DNA from 2 places in the Ensifer sp. genome. Region 2 is predicted to be linked to the other one. Evidence: predicted binding sites of a transcription regulator. Region 2 holds the regulator's gene; the other holds the start of a gene.
What was found. The regulator PhoB, encoded in region 2, activates phosphate uptake and scavenging genes when phosphate is short. The targets are predictions, from matches to a motif close to TGTCATNNANCTGTCAT.
Positions count from the first base shown of each region.

Region 1 (4,517 bases), on a different contig from region 2:
TCGGCGGTTGATCGCTCGACCAATCAAGGACGCTGGCCGCAAAACGGCCAGCGTTCGTCATTTTGCTAGGGCGCTCGTCGCGCCTGTCGACAGAGGCCGGCATTGCCGGAACATTCATGGCAACTTCCATGCTTCCAAAGCATCTGAGTGACAACGGCGCGCTTGTGGAGCGTCACTGGCAGGAGCTGAATTCCCGCCGACGGCTCTACTCGTTCCTCGGCTTGGCCGTTCTCGCGCTCGCCCTTTCCGGCTCGCTCTGGTTTGCCAACGATTCCAATGCCGGCAAGTTTTTCGACCGCCTGCCGCATTTCTTCGACTTCGTCGGGGATCTCGCACCGCGCGACGGGCTGGAAATCTTCCGCGCCATGTTCGACCTGCCCTCCCCCTATGACGACGGCAGCTTCAAGTACAATTACCCCGAAGGTCGGCTCTATCTGACCGAGAGCTTCTACATTCCCGAATATGTGCACAAGATGCTGGAGACCGTGAACATCGCGATCTTCTCCACCGTCATCGGCACATTCTTCGGCTTCATCTTCTGCTTCCTCGCCGCCCGCAACCTGATGCCCAACCCATGGGTTCGCGGCTTGATCCGCAGGCTGATGGAAATCCTGCGCGCCTTTCCCGAAGTGGTCATCGCCGGCTTCTTCCTGGCAATCCTCTCGCTCGGCCCGATCCCGGCCATTGCCGCCGTGTCGATCCACACCATCGGCGCACTTGGCAAGCTGTTCTTCGAAGTGGTCGAGAATGCCGACATGAAGCCGGACGAGGGGTTGCGCGCTGCCGGCGGCAACTGGATCGAACGGGTCTGGTTCGGCATGGTGCCGCAGGTTCTGCCCAACTTCGCCAGCTATTTCCTGCTGCGCCTCGAGATCAATGTGCGCGCTTCCACCATTATCGGCGCAGTCGGCGGCGGCGGCATCGGCGAATTGCTGCGCCTGTCGATCGGCCAGGGCCACCAGGCAAAGACGCTGGCGATCGTCATCCTGCTTTTTGCGACGATCTTCGCCGTCGACCAGTTCTCCGCATGGCTGCGCCGTCGCCTCGTCGGCGACCAGGCCTTCCAGCTTGCCCAATAGGTGCGCAAACATGACCTCCGCAACCAGACTAAGCCCTCTTGAAATGGATGCGATCGCCTCGCGCCATCCAAACCTGTTGCAGGGCTCCTCCAACAAGCGCCTGCGCACCATCCTCATCAGCGCCGGGCTCGTCGTCTACCTCGTCTTCAGCTGGTGGTTCTTCTCGATCGGGCATGTTCTTGGTAACGCCAATTGGGGTATCGCCGGAACATACCTTGCCGACTGGGTCTCCTATGAGGTTCGCCCCGAGCTCAAGATCGCCCGCGACAGGACGATGACGATCGACTACCAGCGCAACTCGCCGCTCGGGCCGAACCCCAATCCGTCCTGGGTCGAGCTCGACAAGGAAACGGTGACACGTACCGTCGAGATCCCGGCGGCCACCGGACAGGCGGTCAAACCGAAGGCAAGCTCGTCGTTCAGCTTCATGACTCCAGGATCGGCGCTCGGCGGTGCCGATGCCGGCACTGCGCAAGGCCGGACCGAAACGCAGACGCAAGAGGTCATCACGCGCGCGGTCGTCACCTTGAACCGCTCGACGAAGATCGAAGTCGCAGATGGCCTGGTCACGGCGACCCATGGCGGCGAGACATTGACCATGGCGGTCGATGGCCAGGACACGGTCACGCCGCAAGGCACCCTTCCTGCCTGGGCAACGCAAAAGCGACCGGGTGAAAAGATCACGCTCGCCTTCGGCGCCGCCGGCTGGGCAGAGGTCGAAGGAGACGACGTTTCGGTGCGTAACCGCTTCTTCGGCTGGGCCAATTTCCTGTTCGACACCAACTCGCCCTACTTCGGCAAGAGCTATGCCGAGGTGCTTTCGCTGGTCACCAGCGGCGAGCGCATCGAGCCGGCGCGGTCGAACCTGTCACTCGCCTGGAACAATATTCTCTACAACGCCGAATGGCAGCATCTCGACGTCTGGACCAAGCTGCTGCAGACAGTGGTCATGGCCTTCGTCGGCACGTTGTTCGCTTCGCTGGTCGCCTTCCCGCTCTGCTTCCTGGCGGCGCGCAACATCACCCCGAATTTTCTGACCAACCAGGTCGTCAAGCGCTTCTTCGACTTCCTGCGATCCGTCGATATGTTCATCTGGGCCCTGTTCTTCACCCGCGCATTCGGCCCGGGACCGCTCGCCGGCATGTCCGCGATCTTCTTCACCGACACCGGTACGCTCGGCAAGCTCTACGCCGAGGCGCTGGAGAACATCGACGACAAGCAGCGCGAAGGCGTGAAATCCGTCGGCGCCGCGCCGCTTGCCGTCCAGCGCTTCGGGGTGCTGCCGCAGGTCCTGCCAGTCTTTGCCAGCCAGGCGCTCTATTTCTGGGAATCGAACACGCGTTCCGCGACGATCATCGGCGCTGTCGGCGCCGGGGGCATTGGCCTGAAACTCTGGGAGGCGATGCGTACCAACTCCGACTGGGAAAATGTCGCCTATATGGTGCTTCTGATCTTGCTGGTTGTGTTTATTTTCGACAGCATCTCGAACGCCTTGCGCTCGCGGCTGATCGGACAGAAAGCGCATTGACGAGATAAGCGTTTTGCAGCCCCGCCATCATGATGTTGTCATGGAAATCGGCTAGCTGCGCATCGCGTCCCGCGAACAATCGACCCGCCGTCCCGGCGGGCCGGTCGATACAGAAAGTGAAGACCGTGCGTTATGCAATCTACTTCGCGCCGCCGGCGAACGACCGGCTGTCGCAGACGGCGGCCCGTTGGCTCGGCCGCGACGCCTTTACCGGCGAGACCTATGAACTTCCGGCACATTCCGGACTTGATGCCGATACCCGACAAACACTGACCGCCGATCCGCGACGCTACGGCTTTCACGGTACCCTGAAGGCGCCATTCCCGCTTGCCGACGGCCGCAGCGAAGCCGAGCTTGTCGCCGCCTTCGAAGACTTCGCAGCAAATCTCGATCCCTTCGAGATCCCGGAACTGACGTTGCATCAGCTCGGCCCGTTCTTCGCGCTTGTCTCCGCAAGCCACTGCCAGCCACTGCAGAATCTGGCAGCACAGGCGGTGCGATCCTTCGAACCGTTCCGGGCACCGCTTTCGGATGCTGATCTCGCACGACGCAATCCCGACAAACTGCCGGAGCGTCAGAGACGATACCTGAAGGAATTTGGCTATCCCTATGTTTTCGAAGAATTCCAGTTCCATCTGACTCTGACCGGACAGGTCCCGGCTGAAACAACAACCACCATGCGGGCCGTGCTCGAAAGCACCTTTGCCGACCATATCGGCAAGCCGCTTCACGTTGCGTCAGTTGCGCTCTTCGTCGAGCCGCAGCGTGGCGCACCGTTCCTGGTCCATTCCCTGCTGCCTCTGGGCAGCGCGACACAACGAAAGATCGCATGAGATGAGCAAAGAACAGGTTCTGACCAACGCCCGCATCGTCCTCGAAGACAGTATTCTCGATGGCACGGTGCTGATCCGCGACGGCAAGATCGCCGATATCTCCAAGGGCACCGTAGCCACAGGCGAAGACTTCGAAGGCGACTATCTGCTACCGGGCCTCGTCGAGTTGCACACCGACCATCTCGAGGCACACTATTCGCCGCGACCTGGCGTTCGCTGGCTGAAGATCGCCGCGATCCAGGCGCATGACGCGCAGGTCGTGACGTCGGGCATCACCACGGTTTTCGACTGCCTGCGCCTCGGCTCCGACGAAGACGGTGGTTTCCAGAAGGGCGAGATGCGCAGCATGGCTGATGCGTTGGCCCAGGCTCAGCAGGAAGGTCGCCTGCGTGCAGACCACCTTATCCACCTGCGCTGTGAGGTGTCGACCTCCGACGTGCTCGACCACTACGAGGACTTCCAGAACGACCCGCAGGTCAAGCTCGTCTCGCTGATGGACCACGCGCCCGGCCAGCGCCAGTTCCAGACGATGGACCAGTACACGCTCTACTACAAATCCAAGCGCGGCCTGTCGGATGCCGAGTTCGATAAATTCGTCGCGCGCCAGCAGGCGCTGTCGGCGAAGTTTGCCGGGCCACACCGTGATGCGCTTGCCAAGGCCTGCGCCGAGCGCGGCATCACCATTGCAAGCCATGACGATGCAACGATCGCCCATGTCGACGAATCGATCGGCTACGGCATCAAGCTTGCCGAGTTCCCGACCAGTTTCGAAGCGGCGGAAGCCTCCCATCGCGCCGGCCTCAGCGTGCTGATGGGCGCGCCGAACATCGTGCGCGGCAAGTCGCATTCGGGCAACATCGCCGCGCGCGACCTTGCCGATCGGGGCGTGCTCGACGTGCTTTCGTCGGACTACGTGCCCTTCAGCCTGATCCACGCGCCATTCGTGCTGGCCGACGAGCTGGAAGCCATCGATCTGCCGAAGGCGATCGCCATGGTCAGCGCCACGCCCGCCCGCACAGTCGGGCTTGACGATCGCGGCCGCATCGCCGTCGGCTTGCGCGCAGACGTCTCGCGGGT
Region 1 covers NZ_DALZXU010000002.1:545,156-549,672, forward strand. Annotated here, with positions in the region: gene phnD (phosphonate ABC transporter substrate-binding protein) at 1-11, shown strand, start outside; gene phnE (phosphonate ABC transporter, permease protein PhnE) at 117-1,079, shown strand; gene phnE (phosphonate ABC transporter, permease protein PhnE) at 1,090-2,607, shown strand; gene RTP54_RS15410 (DUF1045 domain-containing protein) at 2,733-3,440, shown strand; gene RTP54_RS15415 (alpha-D-ribose 1-methylphosphonate 5-triphosphate diphosphatase) at 3,442-4,517, shown strand, end outside.
Region 1: a site for PhoB is predicted at 2,633-2,649, ahead of RTP54_RS15410 (DUF1045 domain-containing protein). Genes of this name have one in related genera too.

Region 2 (4,517 bases):
CGCAAGGATCAAAGATTATGTCCATGCACATAATGTCCGCCTATGACGAAGAACTGAAATACCTGACGCGCCGCATCTCCGAGATGGGCGGCATTGCCGAGCAGATGGTGGGCGAGTCCGTCCGCGCGCTCGTCAATTCCGATCTCGCGCTGGCGCAGAAGGTCATCTCCGACGACACCATCCTTGATGAAGCCGAGCGCCAGATCGGCGAAAAAGCGATCATCACCATTGCCAAGCGCCAGCCGGTGGCCGCGGACCTGCGCGAAATCATGGGGTCGATCCGCATCGCATCCGATCTGGAGCGCGTCGGCGACCTCGGCAAGAACAACGCCAAGCGCGTGATCGCCGTTGCCGGCTCGGGCATCCCGCGCAAGCTGGCCCGCGGCCTCGAGCATCTGGCCGAGCTTGCGCTGGTGCAGTTGAAGGAAGTGCTCGACGTCTATGCCTCCCGCTCGCCGGAGAAGGCCAACAGCATCCGCGAGCGCGACGAGGAGATCGATGCGATCTACACCTCGCTGTTCCGCGAGCTGCTCACCTACATGATGGAAGATCCGCGCAACATCACGCCCTGCACGCACCTTCTGTTCTGCGCCAAGAACATCGAGCGCATCGGCGACCATGCCACCAACATCGCCGAGACGATCTATTACATGGCGACGGGCGCGCAGCCGGAAGGCGAACGTCCAAAGGACGACAATACGTCGACGCTGGGCGCCGTAAAGGACTAGAGCGCCGTGCGTTCTCAGGAACGCACAAAGGACGCTCCAGCACTTTAATTCTGGAGCATCTTACTGCCCTCGAGTGAAACCACCTGAAGGCAGGATGCTCTGGGCCAGGATAAGTTCGAGTGCCTGCATGTAAACTTCATCCGGTCGCAATTTCGGTTGCGGCCCTGCCTTGTTGCGCCTGTAGCCAACCGTTTTCGCGCATGTCTTTGAAAGCGCGCGGAAGGCTTCAGATGCTGTATGTTCGAGCATCTCCCGGCGTTCGATCGAACACGGGATGCTCTGGGTAAGGAGACGTTACCTGATGCTGCCGAAAATCGCCGTTGTCGAAGACGAAGAGGCCCTGAGCGTCCTCTTGCGATATAACCTTGAAGCCGAGGGCTTCGATGTCGATACGATCCTGCGCGGCGACGAGGCCGAGATCCGCTTGCAAGAGCGCCTGCCGGATCTCCTGATCCTCGACTGGATGCTGCCGGGGGTCTCCGGCATCGAGCTTTGCCGCCGGCTTCGCCAGCGCCCGGAAACCGAGCGACTGCCGATCATCATGCTGACGGCGCGGGGCGAAGAGAGCGAGCGGGTTCGCGGCCTTGCCACCGGCGCCGACGATTATGTCGTCAAGCCGTTCTCTACGCCGGAGCTGATGGCGCGGGTCAAGGCGATGCTGCGCCGTGCCAAGCCGGAGGTTCTCTCGACGCTGCTTCGCTGCGGCGATATCGAGCTCGATCGCGAGACGCACCGTGTGCATCGCCGCACCCGCGAAGTCCGCCTCGGCCCGACGGAATTCCGCCTGCTCGAATTCCTGATGTCGTCGCCGGGCCGGGTGTTTTCGCGCTCGCAGCTGCTGGACGGCGTCTGGGGCCACGATATCTATGTCGACGAGCGCACCGTCGACGTGCATGTCGGCCGCCTGCGCAAGGCGCTGAATTTCTCGAGCATGCCGGATGTGATCCGCACCGTTCGCGGTGCCGGCTACTCGCTCGAAAGCTGAGCCGGCCAATCGGTAGGCAATAAAAAAGGGGCCGGTCGGCCCCTTTTTCTGTACGTGTCTTCGCTCACCTCAGCGTGCGCGGCGGCGCTCGGCGGACGGCTGGTAGGCAAGCCTCGCGTGAAATGTGCAGTAGGGCGAAGCTTCCGGGGAATCGTTGCCGCAGAAATGGAATTCCTCCTTCAGCGGGTCGCCGATCGGCCATTTGCAGGTGCGCTCGGTCAGCTGCGTCAGTTCCAGGCGGCGCGACATCGGCACGACCACATCGGTCTGGACGTGGAAGTCCTGTTCGGCGACGAGATCGACTTCGACCTCTTCCTTGAGGACAAGGGCGCCAGCCGGGCGGGTAACCGTGCGGGTGGTGACGCGCGAGGCGAAGTTCGGGGCGCGCGGCGCCGATGTGGCCGGGCGCGGCTTCGGCCGGGTCGCAGCTGCGGTGCCACCAGCCTTGGCCCTGCCGGGCAGGCTCAGCCGGTGAACCTTGCCGATGACCGCATTGCGGCTGACGCCGCCGAGCTGTGCCGCGATCTGGCTCGCGCTCAGGCCCTCGGACCAAAGCTTCTTCAGTTTCTCCACCCGCTCGTCAGTCCAGTTCATTTCTGCACTCTCCGTTCTCAGCGTTGGCGATGACAGAATCTTTCACCACGCTCCGGCAAGGTTCCGGAGCTGCAACGCGATAACACTTTTGGTGACTAGGTCCGCCGCATGCGTCTAGTAATTGAACGTTAACCTACTGACCGCCGGACTCCGTGGCAAGAGTCCGCGGAATCGCGCCGAATCGATTTCTTGGTTTTCCCCAACTTGCTCGGCGGGCGTTGTATTTTTGCAAGCCCCGCCGAGACGATTTTTTCGTCGCACGGATGAGGGTCGTGCGACCGCACTGCAAGGCTTGGTTTTGTTGACATTGCGCTGCGAAATGGGAATAGTGCCTGCGCCGCCGCAAGGCGGCATTTTTAATTTTTGCCGCGCCCAACATCGCGCGCGGACCGATGCCGATAGCAATGAAGGAGAGGCTCGCCATGACTGCAACCACGCCGCTTTACGACACCTACATGCGTGCGCCGTTGCGTTTCGAGCGAGGAGAGGGCGTCTGGTTGATTGCCGAAGACGGCACGCGCTATCTCGACTTCGCTGCAGGCGTTGCCGTCAATTCGCTCGGTCACGCGCATCCGCATCTGGTCGAGGCGCTGAAGGCGCAGGCCGAGAAGGTCTGGCACCTGTCGAACCTCTATGAGGTTCCGGGCCAGGAGAGCCTGGCGCGCCGGCTGTCGGCCGTGACGTTCGCCGACCGTGTGTTCTTCACCAATTCGGGCGCCGAAGCGCTCGAATGCGCAATCAAGACTGCCCGCCGCTACCATTATGCCAAGGGCAATCCGGAGAAGTTCCACGTCATCACCTTCGAGGGCGCATTCCACGGGCGCACGATCGCCACCGTCGCTGCCGGCGGCCAGCAGAAGTACATCGAAGGTTTTGGCCCGAAGGCGCCTGGTTTCTATCAGGTTCCCTTCGGCGACATCGCAGCCGTCAAGGACGCGATCACCGACGAGACCGCGGCAATCCTGATCGAGCCGATCCAGGGCGAAGGCGGCATCCGCCCGGCCACCAAGGAATTCATGCAGGAGCTGCGCGCGCTTTGCGACGAATTCGGCCTGTTGTTGATCCTCGACGAGGTCCAGACCGGCGTCGGCCGCACCGGCAAGCTCTTCGCCCATGAATGGGCCGGCATCCGCCCGGATATCATGGCTGTCGCCAAGGGTATCGGCGGCGGCTTCCCGCTCGGCGCCTGCCTTGCCACGGAAGAGGCTGCGGCCGGCATGGTTGCCGGTACCCACGGCTCGACCTATGGCGGCAACCCGCTTGGCATGGCGGTCGGCAATGCAGTGCTCGACGTCATCCTCGCTGATGGCTTCCTCGATCATGTCCGCGACGTTTCCCTGGTGTTCCGCCAGGGGCTCGCCTCGCTGCAGGATCGTTTCCCCGATGTGATCGAAGAGATCCGTGGCGACGGGCTTATGCTCGGCATCAAGGCGAAGGGCCCCTCGGCCGATCTCCTGAAGGCGATCCGCGCGGAAAGGCTGCTGGCTGTTCCGGCCGGCGAGAACGTGCTGCGCCTGCTGCCGCCGCTGACCGTGACGGCGGAGGAGGCACGCGAAGGCCTGGCGCGCATCGAGCGCGCGGCCGAAGCCGTCAGAAGCGCGAGCGGCACCGCCGCAGCTTGAGTTTGTGAACCCGAAGATCGGCAGCGATTTTCCCAAGGGTCCATGTGCGAAGCCGAGGCGTCGAAGCATTTCTTCTTCGACCCCCGGCCGTGCTTCAAGGGCCATTCCGAGGACAGGAATTGAGTACGATGGCAGGCACAAGACATTTCATCGATCTTTCGGCCATGACGGCAGCCGATCTCAGGACGATCATCGATGACGCACGGGTTCGAAAGACAGCGACCAAGGCGGGCACCGCCGACAAGCCGCTCGCCGGCAAGATGCTGGCGATGATCTTCGAAAAGCCGTCGACGCGCACCCGCGTCTCCTTCGATGTCGGCATGCGCCAGCTCGGTGGCGAAACGCTGTTTCTCTCGGGCACCGAGATGCAGCTCGGCCGCGCCGAGACCATTGGCGACACGGCCAAGGTGCTGTCGCGCTACGTCGATGCGATCATGATCCGCACCACCGATCATCGCCGGCTTCTCGAACTGGCCGAACATGCGACGGTTCCCGTCATCAACGGCCTCACCGACGACACGCATCCCTGCCAGATCATGGCCGACATCATGACGTTCGAGGAGCATCGCGGGCCGGTGAAGGGCAAGA
Region 2 covers NZ_DALZXU010000001.1:472,366-476,882, forward strand. Annotated here, with positions in the region: gene phoU (phosphate signaling complex protein PhoU) at 15-728, shown strand; gene phoB (phosphate regulon transcriptional regulator PhoB) at 1,030-1,713, shown strand; gene RTP54_RS02315 (GcrA family cell cycle regulator) at 1,783-2,307, opposite strand; gene RTP54_RS02320 (hypothetical protein) at 2,441-2,731, opposite strand; gene RTP54_RS02325 (aspartate aminotransferase family protein) at 2,730-3,929, shown strand; gene argF (ornithine carbamoyltransferase) at 4,058-4,517, shown strand, end outside.